2 regions of the Exiguobacterium sp. s64 genome follow, and region 2 is predicted to be linked to the other one. Evidence: riboswitches for the same ligand, from Rfam matches in the RefSeq annotation. Region 2 holds a riboswitch; the other holds the start of a gene.

What was found. Region 2 has a riboswitch for S-adenosylmethionine ahead of KNP64_RS03835 (aminotransferase class I/II-fold pyridoxal phosphate-dependent enzyme). Riboswitches for the same ligand answer to the same signal wherever they lie in the genome.
Region 1: it holds a riboswitch for S-adenosylmethionine, as region 2 does, so the genes downstream of both, metK (methionine adenosyltransferase) here and KNP64_RS03835 (aminotransferase class I/II-fold pyridoxal phosphate-dependent enzyme) in region 2, are expected to answer to the same signal.

What each region holds. Positions count from the first base shown of each region.
Region 1 is NZ_JACSLH010000007.1:11,952-19,570, forward strand. It holds gene KNP64_RS10850 (alpha/beta hydrolase) at 1-114, opposite strand, end outside; gene KNP64_RS10855 (GNAT family N-acetyltransferase) at 205-675, opposite strand; gene KNP64_RS10860 (hypothetical protein) at 840-1,376, shown strand; gene metK (methionine adenosyltransferase) at 1,421-2,629, opposite strand; SAM riboswitch class I at 2,760-2,879, opposite strand; gene pckA (phosphoenolpyruvate carboxykinase (ATP)) at 3,194-4,765, shown strand; gene KNP64_RS10875 (alpha/beta hydrolase family protein) at 4,799-5,557, opposite strand; gene ytkD (RNA deprotection pyrophosphohydrolase) at 5,538-6,011, opposite strand; gene KNP64_RS10885 (glucose-6-phosphate isomerase) at 6,110-7,462, opposite strand; gene KNP64_RS10890 (iron-containing alcohol dehydrogenase) at 7,569-7,619, opposite strand, start outside.
Region 2 is NZ_JACSLH010000002.1:50,262-57,880, reverse strand. It holds gene KNP64_RS03845 (MDR family MFS transporter) at 136-1,380, opposite strand; gene KNP64_RS03840 (AI-2E family transporter) at 1,645-2,745, opposite strand; SAM riboswitch class I at 2,920-3,020, shown strand; gene KNP64_RS03835 (aminotransferase class I/II-fold pyridoxal phosphate-dependent enzyme) at 3,098-4,273, shown strand; gene KNP64_RS03830 (iron-containing alcohol dehydrogenase family protein) at 4,270-5,286, shown strand; SAM riboswitch class I at 5,327-5,431, shown strand; gene KNP64_RS03825 (MetQ/NlpA family ABC transporter substrate-binding protein) at 5,504-6,325, shown strand; gene KNP64_RS03820 (methionine ABC transporter ATP-binding protein) at 6,335-7,369, shown strand; gene KNP64_RS03815 (methionine ABC transporter permease) at 7,341-7,619, shown strand, end outside.

The DNA of each region.
Region 1 (7,619 bases), on a different contig from region 2:
AACTTCATATTCGTCACGTAACCGTCCTAAAAACGCCTCGCTCAAGCGTGACGTGAACTGGAGCGGATAGACGATCACGATAACCCCTTTTCGTGATTCTTCTTCGTATGTCATACTGTCACCTCATTTTATTATGTCCATGTTTTTATACTAACAAAAAACATCAGCCGAGACTGATGTTTGTCAGAAAATCCGTCTAGGGTCTTAGCTCGGGTCATAGCGCAAATGAATCAGTTCCATCGGTTGGTCGTACACTTCCTCTTGTATCCGATTCAATTCGATGAACGCCTCATGGTTCAAAAAGGCGATCGCCTGCTCGTTCGAACTCTCGACGTACAGTTCGATCGGTTGAACTTTACGTTCGCGCAGATGAGACAATAAGGACGTTCCGAGACCTTGTCGGTGATGGGTCGGATGAAGATAGAGCCGGAGCACTTCCCACGTATCCCCGCGGTCGATCGCATGATAGAACCCGATGACGTCGCCTTCGGCTTCACCGACAATGAACAACTGCTCTTTCGCTTCCTCGCTTGAACTGATGGCGCGGACGATCTCTTCTTGCTGATAAGCCCGTTCCATTACTTTTGAACGAACCTCGTCTTGTTCACTGACCGTTGCGAGCGCAATATCGCGGATGGTGGCGGCATCTTCTGGTACGGCTTCCCTGATCTTCATAACGGCATCCCCCTTTTGGCCAATCTAGTAGTATCATTCCCCATCAGCAAAAAAATATCCTGCCCGCTCATTACTTTTTGATGTCGAAATGAAGGAAGACGTTATTTTCCATTTTGACTCGGGTATAAGAGTATCAATGCCAACTTACAAAAAGGAGTGTTACTATGGAACCGAAACTACAACATGATCCACAAGTCGACCAAGCCAATCATCCGAACCGTCAGTTTGATTCTGGAGAATCATCTGGTCCTCGGATTACACTGGTGAGAGGAATTCTTTTAGGAGCTGTAGTCGGAGGTGCCCTTGCTCTACTTAGTTCTTCGAACCGTCAAAACACAAAACAATCGCTCACGACTGCTAAATCATCTGTCGGTGGTTTAGTAAGTGAAGTGGCTAAAGATCCTAGCGGAAAAGCTTCGCAAGTCATTGACCAAGTGAAATCGGCTTCTGGAATCATCCAAGAAGTTGCCACCGACGTTCAAAATGTCTATGAAAAAGTCGCTGGAGAAGTGGATACGGTGAAACAAGACTTAACGCAAGTTGCCGGCACCGCTATGGAAGCAAAATCAGACTTACAATCGATTGGCGAGAAAGTGGTCGAAGCAAAAGACACCGCGCTAGGCCAAGAAACGTCATCTGATTCTTCTTCTAACGATTCTTCTAACGATGATACATCTAAGCAGGATAAAAACCAATCTTAACAAGAAAAAACGACCTTTCTCAGCGAAAGGTCGTTTTTACTGTCTTATGCGAAGCGTTTCGCGCCTTCTTCAAGCACTGCCGCTTTATCCGTTTGCTCCCATGGGAGTTCAACGTCTGTACGACCGAAGTGGCCGTAAGCTGCTGTCTGCTTGTAGATTGGACGGCGAAGGTCGAGCATCTTGATGATGCCGGCCGGACGGAGGTCGAAGTTCTCGCGAACGAGTTCGACGAGCTCAGTCTCGCTCAATTTACCTGTGCCGAACGTGTCGACTGCGATCGATACCGGGTGGGCAACGCCGATCGCGTAAGCAAGTTGAACTTCTGCTTTGTCAGCAAGTCCCGCTGCAACGAGGTTTTTCGCTACGTAACGAGCCGCGTACGCCGCTGAACGGTCAACTTTGGTTGGGTCTTTACCTGAGAACGCGCCGCCGCCGTGGCGAGCGTAACCACCGTACGTATCGACGATGATCTTACGTCCTGTAAGGCCTGCATCCCCTTGTGGTCCACCGATGACGAAACGGCCAGTCGGGTTGATGAAGTATTTTGTATCCGCGTCGATGAGTTCAGACGGGATGACCGCGTCGATGACGTGCTCTTTCAAATCAGCTTGGATTTGTTCGAGTGTGATGTCTTCGGCGTGTTGCGTCGAGATGACGATTGTGTCGATGCGAACTGGGTTGTTCGCTTCGTCGTATTCGACCGTCACTTGTGTCTTACCATCAGGACGAAGGTAAGCGAGCGTGCCGTTCTTACGAACTTCTGCCAAACGACGTGACAATTTGTGCGCGAGTGAAATCGGGAGCGGCATGAGTTCTGGTGTCTCTTTTGTTGCGTAACCGAACATGAGACCTTGGTCACCAGCGCCGATTGCATCGATTTCTTCTTCAGTCATTTGTCCTTCACGAGCTTCAAGCGCTTGGTCGACACCTTGGGCGATGTCTACCGATTGCTCATCAATCGATGTGAGGACAGCACAAGTCTCTGCATCAAAACCATATTTTGCACGTGTGTAGCCGATCTCACGAACTGTTTCACGAACAACTTTCGGGATATCCACGTAAGTTGATGTTGTGATCTCACCTGCTACGAGCACGAGACCTGTCGTGACAGATGTCTCAGCCGCAACGCGGGCGTTTGGATCTTCAGCTAAAATCGCATCCAAAATCGCATCTGAGATTTGGTCACAAATTTTATCCGGATGTCCTTCCGTGACGGACTCCGAAGTGAAAAGTCGACGGTTCAAGTTTGCCATTTCGAAAAACCTCCTATAATAAGGGTGATGTGTGGACGGTACTCGTTCCCCTTACGCGTTGCTTTGGGACGGTAATGAAAAAAACCTTTCGCCATGTTCAATGGGAAAGGTTGAATCGTTCTTCCTTACCCTCTTATCGTTCGAAGCTTGCGCTTCGCTTCAGGATAGCACCTTTTCCGAATAACAATGACAAATCGGACGGTTGCTGGGCTTCGTAGGGCCTTGTTCCCTCCACCGCTCAGAATAAGAGTATCCGTTACGAAGACCATCATATAAATGACACCCCGTTCTGTCAAGCGTATCGACTGAATTCGTAAAACTTTTCACGAACTCGTAATAGTTATGTTTGTGAAATATCAAACATTTTTTTGTCGGTTTTCGATTTTGTACTATGACCTGGTACAGAATATGTTAGAATGACAGTGTAAGAAAGCGCTTACTTTAAAGGGTGAAAAAGGCTTGTTTTTGATTAGTATGTCACATATAATAAAAACGTCATACTAATTAAACGCGGAAGTATGCGGATTTCATCCACATCTATTTAGGGGAAAGGTGGGATTCAGGATGGCGACAACGCTCCTGAAAATCGAAGAATTAATTAAAGGTGCCGACATGATGCGGAACTTAACGGTTCCAGAATTGGTGGAAGAAGCCATTCGCAACGGGGAAGGCGTACTGACGAAAGACGGGGCTTTATCGGTCAGTACAGGTAAATTCACAGGACGGTCACCGAAAGACAAATTCGTCGTGCAAGATGAAGTCAGCAATCATTTAGTAGACTGGGGTCCGGTCAACCAACCGATCGCAGAAGAGAAGTTCACGGCACTGCTCGATAAAGTGCTCACGCATCTCGAGACGAAAGACAAGCTCTACTATCTCGAGGCGTCTGCCGGGGCTGACGAGCATTATACGCTTCCAGTGCGGGCCATCACAGAATACGCGTGGCACAACTTGTTCGCGAAACAGTTGTTCTTGCGCGAATGGCCGACACAAGGTGCCTTTGATCCGTTCACGGTCATCTATGCACCGAGCTATAAGGCCGATCCGGAAGTCGACGGGACGAACTCCGAAACGTTCATTCTCGTCTCATTCGCCAAACGGACCATTCTGATCGGGGGAACAGAATACGGCGGCGAAATTAAAAAATCGATTTTTTCAGTCATGAACTTCCTGTTACCGGAACAGCACGTCTTGTCGATGCATTGCTCGGCGAACGTATCGGACGCCGGCGAGACGGCTCTCTTCTTCGGGCTATCGGGTACCGGAAAGACGACGCTATCGGCCGACACAGAACGTCATTTAATCGGGGACGACGAGCATGGTTGGTCTCCTGACGGCGTCTTCAACATTGAAGGCGGTTGCTACGCGAAGACGATCAACTTGTCGCGTGAGAACGAACCTCAAATCTACGATGCCATTCGATTTGGCTCGTTGATTGAGAACGTCGTCTTGGACGAGGAACGGGCACCAGACTACAAGAACATCTCACTCACTGAGAACACACGGGCCGCCTACCCGATTCAATTTATCGATAACGCGATGCTTCCGTCACGAGCCGGTCATCCGAACACGATCGTCTTCTTGACGGCCGACGCGTACGGCGTCCTGCCTCCGATCAGCAAATTGACGAAGGAGCAGGCGATGTATCACTTCTTGTCAGGCTATACGTCGAAGCTAGCCGGCACGGAGCGCGGCGTGACGGAGCCGCAGGCGACCTTCTCGACATGTTTCGGGTCACCGTTCTTACCGCTCGCACCGGAACGCTACGCCGACATGCTCGGCACGTTGATCGAGAAACATGACGTCGACGTCTATCTCGTCAATACCGGTTGGACCGGTGGCGCATACGGCGAAGGATCGCGGATGAAGCTCGCCTATACACGGGCGATGGTGAACGCGGCCGTCAACGGGAAACTCCGTGACGTCGAGACGACGCGCCATGACATCTTCAACGTCGAGATCCCACGCCACATCGACGGGGTGCCAGACGACGTGCTCAACCCACGGGGCACATGGAAAGACGAGGCCCGCTACGACGCCGAGGCGGCAGCGCTCGCCCGTAAGTTCCAAGACAACTTCAAACGATTCACGAAAGCGAGTGAGGCGGTCGTCGCGGCCGGCCCAATCATCGTTTAATAAAAAATGACTAGCGCCTGGTTTAGGCGCTAGTCATTTTTTTGGTGCGACGGCTAACATCCAGTCCATCACCTCATCGGTCGTCTTCCACTTTTCCCAAAACGGGAGTTGATGAGCGAACGGGACGATCCAAAGTTCGGCCCGCTCCCCCATCCGTTCGGCCACGGCTGTCGCATGGCGGAGCCGCACTTGCTCGTCGTCTGTCCCGTGAATCAATAACGTCGGGGCCTCCCAGTCCTTGTAGAGGGGTGAACGCTCCACGTACGCCTCACGAGCCGCTTCCGGGTCACCCCCGGTCATACGGCGGAGCATTTTCCGCATCGAGCGTTGCTCTTCGTACGTCCATTCCAAATTGGTGACACCCGCCCATGACGTCACGGACGTGAGCGGCCGCTCCGCAGCGAGCGACAACGCCATCATGCCCCCGCGCGAGAAGCCAAGGGCATGAATGAGCGTGTCCGTTCGATGGACGCGATCGTAGAGAGACAAGACATCCTCTAAATCGGCCCCGCCGAAGTCCTCTTTCCCGCTCCCGCCATGGTTACCACGGTAAACAGGCGCCACGACGTGGAAGCCTTTGGCCGCGAACTGCATCAACCGGGGCAAGCGCACGTCCCCGATGCGTCCTGTTCCGCCGCGCAAATAAAACAGGACGTGCCCGTTCGGTCGCGTCGGCGTGATCGTATAGGCGACGACATCCTCACCATCGCGTGTCGCGTACCAGCCACGGTGGACCGCATAACCGGCATATGGAGGGAGGACCTCAATCCGGTCAAACCATTCGTTTTTCATGTAACACCTTCATCGTTTCCGGGAGCACCCGGTCTTTCATCATGAAACTGTACCGGTTGTTCCGGAGCAGATTCGTTGGCAGTTCCTTCATGAGCACGGCGCCGTCGGTCTCATCGACGGCCGGATGGTCATCGAAGCGCTCGATCTCGGCGAAGTAAATATTTTTGATGACCGTGTCCCCGCGCCCAAGCACGCGGTATTGTCCGAGATAGTGCAGCGTCTTCACGACACCACCCGTCTCTTCATACACTTCCCGAATCGCGGCATCGTCCTCATGTTCGCCAGGTTCGACTTTTCCACCCGGGAACTCGAGCCCGCGCTGCTTATGCTTCGTCAGCACCCATTGATTCTCGTAGCGGGCGACGACCCAGACGTGGAGCGGCGTATCTGAAAATGGATAGTGCGCAAAGCTCAACTCGACTTTATTGTGATAGTAGTCCGTGAATGTCAACATAGTCCATCCCTTTCTTTCCCCTGTCTACTCTCACTTTACCTTGTCTTCCCCCAGTTTCAAACAAAAAAATAGGCCCGCCGGAGCGGACCTACTCAAAATTATTGGTTCAAGCGCTTTTCAAGCTCAGCTTTTTGTTCTTCGTAACCTGGTTTTCCAAGCAACGCGAACATGTTCGCTTTATACGCTTCGACGCCCGGTTGGTTGAACGGGTTCACCCCGAGAATGTATCCGCTCATCGCGCATGCCTTCTCGAAGAAGTAGAACAAGTAACCGAGGTGGTACGGCGTCATCTCTGGCAATTCGACAACGAGGTTCGGTACCTCTCCGTCCGTGTGGGCAAGGAGTGTTCCTTCAGCCGCTTTGTCGTTCACGAATTGGATCGTTTCGCCAGCGAGGAAGTTCAAGCCGTCGAGGTCTTGCGCGTCTTCTGGCACGTTCATCGCGTGACGGACGTTCGTGACACGGATGACCGTCTCGAACAAGTCACGACGACCTTCTTGGATGTATTGTCCCATCGAGTGGAGGTCGGTTGAGAAGTCGACAGCCGCCGGGAAGATCCCTTTGTTGTCTTTTCCTTCTGATTCGCCGTAAAGCTGTTTCCACCACTCCGATACGTAGTGCAAGGCCGGTTCGTAGTTGACGAGCAACTCGATCGACTTGCCTTTCGCATACAAGGCGTTACGGACGACCGCATATTGGTACGCCTCGTTCTCAGAGAGTTCTGGTGACGAATAGGCGTTTTGTGCGTCGCGTGCACCTTCCATGAGGGCGTCGATATCGATCCCTGCCGCAGCGATCGGAAGGAGTCCGACCGGTGTAAGGACCGAGAAGCGGCCGCCGACGTCATCCGGGATGACGAATGTTTCGTAGCCTTCCGCATCCGCAAGCGTCTTCAAGGCGCCACGGGCACGGTCTGTCGTCGCATAAATGCGCTCACGAGCACCGTCTTGACCGTACTTGTCTTCCATGAACTGTTTCAAGACACGGAACGCGATCGCCGGTTCTGTCGTCGTTCCCGATTTCGAGATGACGTTGACCGAGACGTCTTTGCCTTCGAGCACCTGGAGCAACTCCGTCAAATAAGTTGACGAGATGTTGTGACCGGCGAAGAAGACTTGTGGCGCGTTGCGCTCTTCTTTCGACAATACGTTGAAGAATGAATGTTGGAGCATCTCGATGGCCGCGCGTGCGCCGAGGTATGATCCACCGATCCCGACGACGACGAGGACGTCCGAGTTCTCACGGATTCGTTCCGCGGCCGCTTTGATGCGGGCAAACTCATCCGTATCGTAGTTTGTTGGGAGATCGACCCACCCAAGGAAATCGCTACCTGCCCCGCTGCGGTCATGGATGACCGAATGCATTGCTTTCACGGTTTCTTGCAATTGATCGACTTCATGTTCCCCGACGAAAGACAGGGCGTTTGAATAATCGAAACGTACAGTTGACATATCATTTCCTCCTTTAAATCGCTCCTTGATGAGCCATACATGACCCATCATAAACGGAAACGTCGGATTCGTTCAATCATTATTGCAAAATAGGCATCAAATCGCCTTATTTGCTCAACTCAAGAATCGCTGCCACGTCTTCACGTTCGAGTGTGCG
Region 2 (7,619 bases):
CTCCTTAACCGTATCATCATAAAAAAGAATCATTATGTTTGTAAAGAATAAACGAATGAAAAATTCAAAATTTAATGATATTCGAACGAAATAAAAAACCACACTAAACGACTAGGTTCAGTGTGGTTTTATAAGTCAAGCTGTCTTTTGTTTCGCTTCGGCTGCGCTGACGCGGCGTCCAAGTTGCCAATAGATGAGTCCCGACACGCAACTGGCCGCCCCGACGAGGATCAACGCGATATGTCCGGCGCGTTGGTCGAAGAACAAGCTTGCCATGATCGGTGCGGTCACCCCGCCGATCAACCATTGGATGCTGGCGGCCCCGTTGTAGGCACCGCGCATGTTCTCCGGAGCGATCAAGGCGATGAACGTCTGTTGGACCGGGGACATGATCATCTCGCCGAGCGTATAGAAGGCGTACACCGCGAGCAAGACGCTGACGAGAACGAGGTACGGTGTCCCGAGTGAATAGAGGAGACGCGGCATGACGGCGATCAGAATCATGCCGACCCCGAAGATGGTCGCCCCGGCGAGCATGACGTTGCCGAACGACTTGCGGCCGAGTTTCGAAGCGATCGGAAACTGGAACAACACGACCATGATGCCGTTCAAGGCGAGCATATAGGCGAACGGGTTCTCACGATCGGTGTACGATGGCATCGACTCTCTCAAGAAGAGGGGCAGCATGCTCTCGATGAGCGAGAAGCCCATCGAGATGAAGACACCGGCAAAGATGAACACGAGGAACACCTTGTCATTGTAGAACACGCGCAGGACATCCCGGTTCGATGGCGTGTCGACATCGGTCGTCTCTGGGAGCGACTCCCGGATGAAGCGACCGAGGACGAGTGCGTACAAGACGAAGACGAGAGCGGCCGAGTAGAAGATATACTGCCGGTCGATAAAGAGGACGGCACTCCCGAGGAGCGGGCCGAATGCAGCCCCGATATTGTGCCCCATCCGCAACAGACCGAACGCCTCGTTCATCTGTTCGGGCTCGGTCACATCGGCTACCATCGCGCTTGCGGCCGGGTGGAACAATGAGTTCGTCAAACCGAGCATGGCGTTCAAGAGAAGGAGCGGCCAAAACGTTTCGGCGAAGGCGAAACCGACGAGGGCAAGGGCGTCGCCAAGAATGGCAGCCATCATGATTGGTTTGCGGCCATACAGGTCTGCGAGCCGTCCACCGACGACCGATCCGATGAGCGCCATGATTGGTCCGGTCGCCATGATGACCCCGACCTGGATATAACTGTCGAGCTTGTCGCTATAGTATAGGACGAGGAACGGTGCGATCATGAACATCATGACACCGGTGATCGTCTCTCCGAGGAAGCGGATCCAAATGTTACGGTCGAGCTGTTTGAGTGATTGAATCATTAAGGTCACCTGCTTTAGTTGATAGAATAAGAAAAGGGACGCAGCATGCTCAAAGGCATACGCGTCCCTAAGATCTTAGGCATGCCTCGGAAGGCAGGCGACATCACGGATTCAAATCACGGAGAGGCGCCTGCCGGTCAATATGAACTTGGACGTGCGAGCGTTGAATGACTGACATCGGTACCTCTCCTTTCTGCATTGGACTGTCTTCTCTTCAAGATTATGATATTTCCGTGAAATGTGTCAACCTAAATCGTCAATGTGTCATAATAATTCGTTCAAATTCTTTCGGCTGAGCCGGTAGTCGATCAACCGAGAGAACACGACTTGAATCATCGCCGTGACCGGGACACTGATGAACATCCCGACGAGACCGAACAGGCTACCTCCGATGATGATCGAGGTGATGACCCAAAACGGGGTGATGCCGACGCTGTCGCCGAGAATCTTCGGGCCGAGCCAAAGTCCGTCGAATTGTTGCAACAAGAAGATGAACAAGAGGACGATGAGCGCCGTGAACGGGTCATAGAAGTAGGTGATGATGAACGCCGGAATCATCCCGAGCAGCGGACCGACGTACGGGATAAAATTCAAGACGCCGACGATGACGCCGAGTAGAAGCGCGTAAGGTGCCCCGATGATCAACAGACCGGCGACGGCCAACACCCCGATGATGAGGCAGTCGATCGACTTCCCGATAATATAGCGTTTGAAGATGTAATCCATCTCTTGAAAGATGTCGATCGTCGTCTTAGCCGACGCGACCGGGAACATCGCATACAACAGACGCTTGAACATGCGGGCAAAAACCTCTTTGTCTTTCAACAGATAGATCGAGATGACGATCCCAATCAAGAAATTGATGAGCGTCATCGTGAAGCTCGACACGTAGCTGACCGACGACAAGACGGCGGTCTCGACCCAGCCCGAGTAACGTTCCTCGAAGCGGCTGAAATCGATGGCTTGGGCAATCGTCGCGTTGTACTCTTTCAAGTACGTGTTCAACTGGGCGAGGAACCCGTCAATCTGTCGGATGTAGAACGGGAGCTCTTCGATGAGTGAGGCGAGGCTCGAATAAATGCGTGGGAACAGCGTCACCGCAGAGATGACGAGAATCCCGATGAAGACGATATAGACGATCAGCAAACCTTGATAGCGTTTTAATTGAAACCGTTCTTCTATATAGGACAGGACGGTATTCAGGAGCAGCGCGATGGCAATTCCCATGATAATCGGTGTCAGCAACTGGAACGTGTAGTGCAACACACTAGAAATCGTGTCCGGTTCACTGATGACTTTCCATAGGACGAGCAGAATCAATCCGATCACGCTCAACTTCCAAATCAATTGACGATTTAATTCCAAAGGTCCATCCCCTCATCTTTTAAATTTTGTAGAATAACGTTCACTTTGTACTATGACCTTTTTTTTATCGGGATTCAATAGGCCACACCTATTTTCGAAAAAGGATTGACAAGATTGGTAACGTTTGGTTAACTAAGTGACATATTACAAAAAGACAAATCGCATATAAAACACTTTCTATCAAGAGAAGCGGAGGGACTGGCCCGATGAAGCTTCAGCAACAGATTGATTCAATACTGTGCTAATTCCAGCAAGGTGACCTTGAGAGATGGAAAGGTGGTTGTTTGAATACATCCGTATCTCGACACCCCTTTCCGCGGAAAGGGGTGTTTTTTGCATAGGAGGACTATTCATGACTGACAGACGCTCACACTTACTTAAAACTTTACCACCCCAACATTTTGTCGGACTCGCCGATGAAGTCGCAGCACTTGAACAGGCCGGTCGCGATATCATCAGACTCGGTCAAGGGACGCCGGATTTGCCAACGCCCGCCCCAATCTGCGACGCACTTCAGACGGCGCTCCTTGATGCCTCGACCCATCAATACGGTCCGTTCCGCGGTCAGGCCCGTCTGAAACAAGCGGTGGCGACGTTTTACTTGAATGAGTACGGCGTCGAAGTCGATCCCGAGACGGAAGTCGCGATCCTCATCGGTTCCAAGTCCGGACTCATCACGTTGCCGCAATGCGTACTCGAACCTGGCGACGGGATCTTGCTACCGAATCCCGGCTATCCTGATTACATCTCGGGGGCACGCCTCGCCGGTGCCGTCGTCCGTGACCTCGTCCTCCGGGAAGAGAACGGCTTCTTGCCGGACTATGAGACGCTCGATACGCAAAATGCAAAACTCATGTATTTGAACTACCCGAGCAATCCGACGGGGGCCGTTGCCACGCCAGCCTTCTTTGACGACACCGTTCGGTTCGCCCGGGAGCGGGACTTGATGGTCGTCCACGATTTCGCATACGGCAGCATCGGATTCGATGGCCACGTCCCGCCTAGCTTCCTGCAGGCGGAAGGGGCGAAAGAAGTCGGCATCGAGGTATATACGATGTCGAAAGCGTTCAACATGTCCGGTTGGCGCGTCGCCTTCGCCGTCGGGAACGCGGACATCATCGAGGCGATCAACACGTATCAGGACCACGTCCACGTCAGCGTGTTCTCGGCCATCCAGGCGGCGGCTGTCGCCGCGCTCGAGGCCCCACGCTCCATCCGGGACGATTTGGCCCGACTCTATGAGGCGCGACGCGATCGCCTGATCGATGGGTTGAACCGGGCCGGGTGGGCCGTCGAGCCGCCGGAGGGTTCGTTCTTCGTCTGGGCGAAAGTGCCCGAGGGCGATGCCAAATCGTTCTCGCGTAAGTTATTGTACGAGGCAGGAGTCGCCGTCACCCCGGGCTATTTCTTCGGTTCGGAAGGGAACGGATACGTCCGCTTCGGTCTCGTCTCACCGGAACCGAAGATTGACGAGGCGGTCGAACGAATCGAGCGGTTGTTTGCCGCCTATGAGGAGGTGCGCGCATGATTCGTCAGGCCGTCCTTGAATATGACCACGCCGATGACGCGCTCGACCGTCTGGATGACTTAGTCGACGGCCGACGTGCCCACGTCCTGCACGGTCAGAACGGGTATGACGTCGTCCGAGCCATCTTTCCGGCCATCGCGGACTATCCGGCAACAAGGTTCAGCGGGGAGTGCACGGACTCGGAAGTCAAACGGCTCAAACCGTTGGACGCCGACGTGTTAATCGCCGTCGGAGGCGGCAAGCTCGTCGATACGGCCAAACTCGTCGCCTATCAACGGAACGTCCCGCTCATCGTCGTCCCAACGCTCGCCTCGAACTGTGCGGCGTTCACACCGCTCAGCGTCGTCTATCAGGAGGACGGGAGCTACGACCGCTACGACATGTTCCGCGTCGTCATCGAACGGGTCATCGTTGACTCACGGGTCATCTCGCGCTCACCATATGAATACTTTCGGGCCGGTGTCATCGACACGGTCGCGAAGTTTTACGAGGCCCGTTATTTGAGTGGTGACAGCTCAGCTGACGCCGGCGTCAACACCGGACTCGTCTTGGCCGAGCAGTGCGGGCGTCTCGTCGAACTTGAATTGAGCGAGCACGCTTTTGAGTCGTATAGTGACGACGTCCGCTTCGCGGTCGATCACGTGCTCGCCATCGGCGGCGCCGTCGGTGGATTTGGTGACGCCGGGACACGCGTCGCCGTGGGCCATGCGGTCCATAATGCGCTCAGCCGCTTCGAGTCGACCCACTCTTTCTTGCATGGAGACAAGGTCGGCTTCGGCCTAATCGTCCAGGAGCGGTTGCGTCGCTCGGCCGATGCTCCGTATTTGGAGGCCTGGTTGAAACGGTTCGGTGCACCGACGACGCTCGAGGCGCTCGGGGTCGGGTCGGGCGACATCCCGGTACTGGTCGACTCCGTCATGACGGAAACCGAACTGCAACAGTTGCCGGAACCACTCGATAAAGACTTTTTGAAAATAATTTTTGAAAATTTACAATTTTCTATTTACAATTAAAAGAATTAAAAGTAAGATGATAACAATTTAATAGACCGATTGCTTATCAAGAGTGGTGGAGGGACTGGCCCTGTGAAACCCGGCAACCAGATCGTAATGATCATGGTGCTAATTCCAACAGACGATATCGTTTGGGAGATGAGCGTGTCCGACTTTGACTTGTCGTGCCCGCCACTCTGAATGAGTAGCGGGCTTTCATTTTGGAGGAGGAAAACAAATGAACATCAAACAGAAAACAGTACTTGCAGGAACGTCACTACTCGCCGCCATCTCGCTCTCGGCATGCGGACAATCGGACGCGAGCGAGTCGCTCAGCACGGAGTCGCTCACGATCGGCGTCACGGGCGGGCCGCACCAACAGATCGCCGAGAAAGTGAAAGAACTCGCGGCCGAAGACGGCCTCGAACTCGATATCAAAGTGTTCAACGACTATAATACGCCGAACACGGCGCTCGCCGAGGGTAGCCTCGACGTGAACAGTTATCAGACGCTCTCATTCCTAGAACTGCAAAAGTCCGATAAAGGCTATAAAATCGACGACGTGTTCAAGACCGTCGCTTTCCCGATGGGTCTCTACTCAGAGAAATTGACCGACATCGAGGACTTGAAAGAAGGTGACAAGGTCGCCGTCCCGAACGACCCGGCGAACGAGCTACGCGCGCTCCGTCTGTATGAGACAGCGGGACTAATCACGCTGAAGGAAGGATTGACGGACAAGGCGACGAAACGTGATATCGCCGAGAACCCGCTCAACCTTGAATTCATCGAACTCGAGGCGTCGCAGCTCCCGACCCAGCTCCCGGAAGTCGCACTCGCTGCCATCAACACGAACTTCGCGATGGGTGCCGGCCTGTCGATCAATGAGGACGCCTTGTTCCACGAAGACACGGTCGACAACCCGTATCCGAACTACGTCGTCGTCCGCACCGATAACAAGGATGACGAAGTCGTCGAGACACTCAAATCGTACTATCACTCGGACGAGGTCCGGACGTTCATCGAAGAGACGTTCAACGGCTCAATCGTCCCGGCGTTTTAAGGAGGACCTATGATCGCACTTAAAGGAATCACGAAGACGTTCACGGTGAACAAAGGTGCCGTCACCGCACTCGATGACGTCTCGCTCACGATCGAGAAAGGCGAAATCTTCGGCATCATCGGTCGAAGCGGGGCCGGCAAGAGCACGCTCATCCGCATGATCAACCTGCTCGAACGCCCGACGTCGGGCCAGGTCGAGATCGAAGGACAGGACATCACGAAGCTCGACAAACGTGGGCTCTCAAAACTCCGCCATCGAATCGGAATGATCTTCCAACATTACAACCTGCTCAAGACGGCGACCGTCGAAGATAACGTCGCCATCCCGCTCCGGCTTGAAGGTCTCGACAAGGCAACGATCCGCGCTCGCGTCGACAAATACCTCGACATCGTCGGCTTGACGGACCATCGAAAACATTATCCCGAGCAACTCTCGGGCGGACAGAAGCAACGTGTCGCCATCGCCCGGGCCCTCGCGCACGAGCCGGACATCCTGCTTAGCGACGAGGCGACGAGCGCGCTCGACCCGGAGACGACCGAGTCGATCCTCGACCTCTTGCTCGACATCAACCGCGAGCTCGGGCTGACGATTTTCTTGATCACGCACGAGATGGAAGTCATCGAGCGCATCTGTGACCGGGTCGCGGTCATCGAGGCCGGCCGGATCATCGAAAAAGGGGACGTGCTCGACGTGTTCTCGGACCCGCAGCATGCGACGACACGCAAGTTCTTGAAGACGAACCTCGATGTCCCGAAAGAGGTCGTCGTTGAGTTGAGCACGCACGGGATGCTCGTCAACTTGTCGTTCATCGGCCATCAGAGTGAACAGGCTGTGCTCGCCCAGTTGACGAAACGGTTCGGCTTGCTCCCGAATATCATCGGGGGTGGCATCAAAAAGCTAAAAGGCGGTCTCGTCGGCAATCTGCTCGTCCATTTGGACGGCGATAAGGCCCAGACCGATCAAGCCGTCCGCTTCTTAGAGGCGAGCGGTGTGAAAGTGAAGGAGGTGACGAACCATGCTTCAGTTTTGGGAAAATTGGGGTGACTTGATTTGGACGGGGACGATTCAGACGCTCACGATGACCGGCATCGCGCTCGTCATCTCGACGTTGATTGGACTGCCGCTCGGGACGCTTCTCGTCTTGACGCGACCGAACGGCCGGCTCGCCAATCGTTATTTCTACGGGGCGTTATCAAGTGTCATCAACGTCGTCCGTTCCATCCCGTTCATCATTCTCTTATTCTTCATCCTCCCGTTCACCCGCTTCATCATGGGCACGACGATTGGCGTCCAA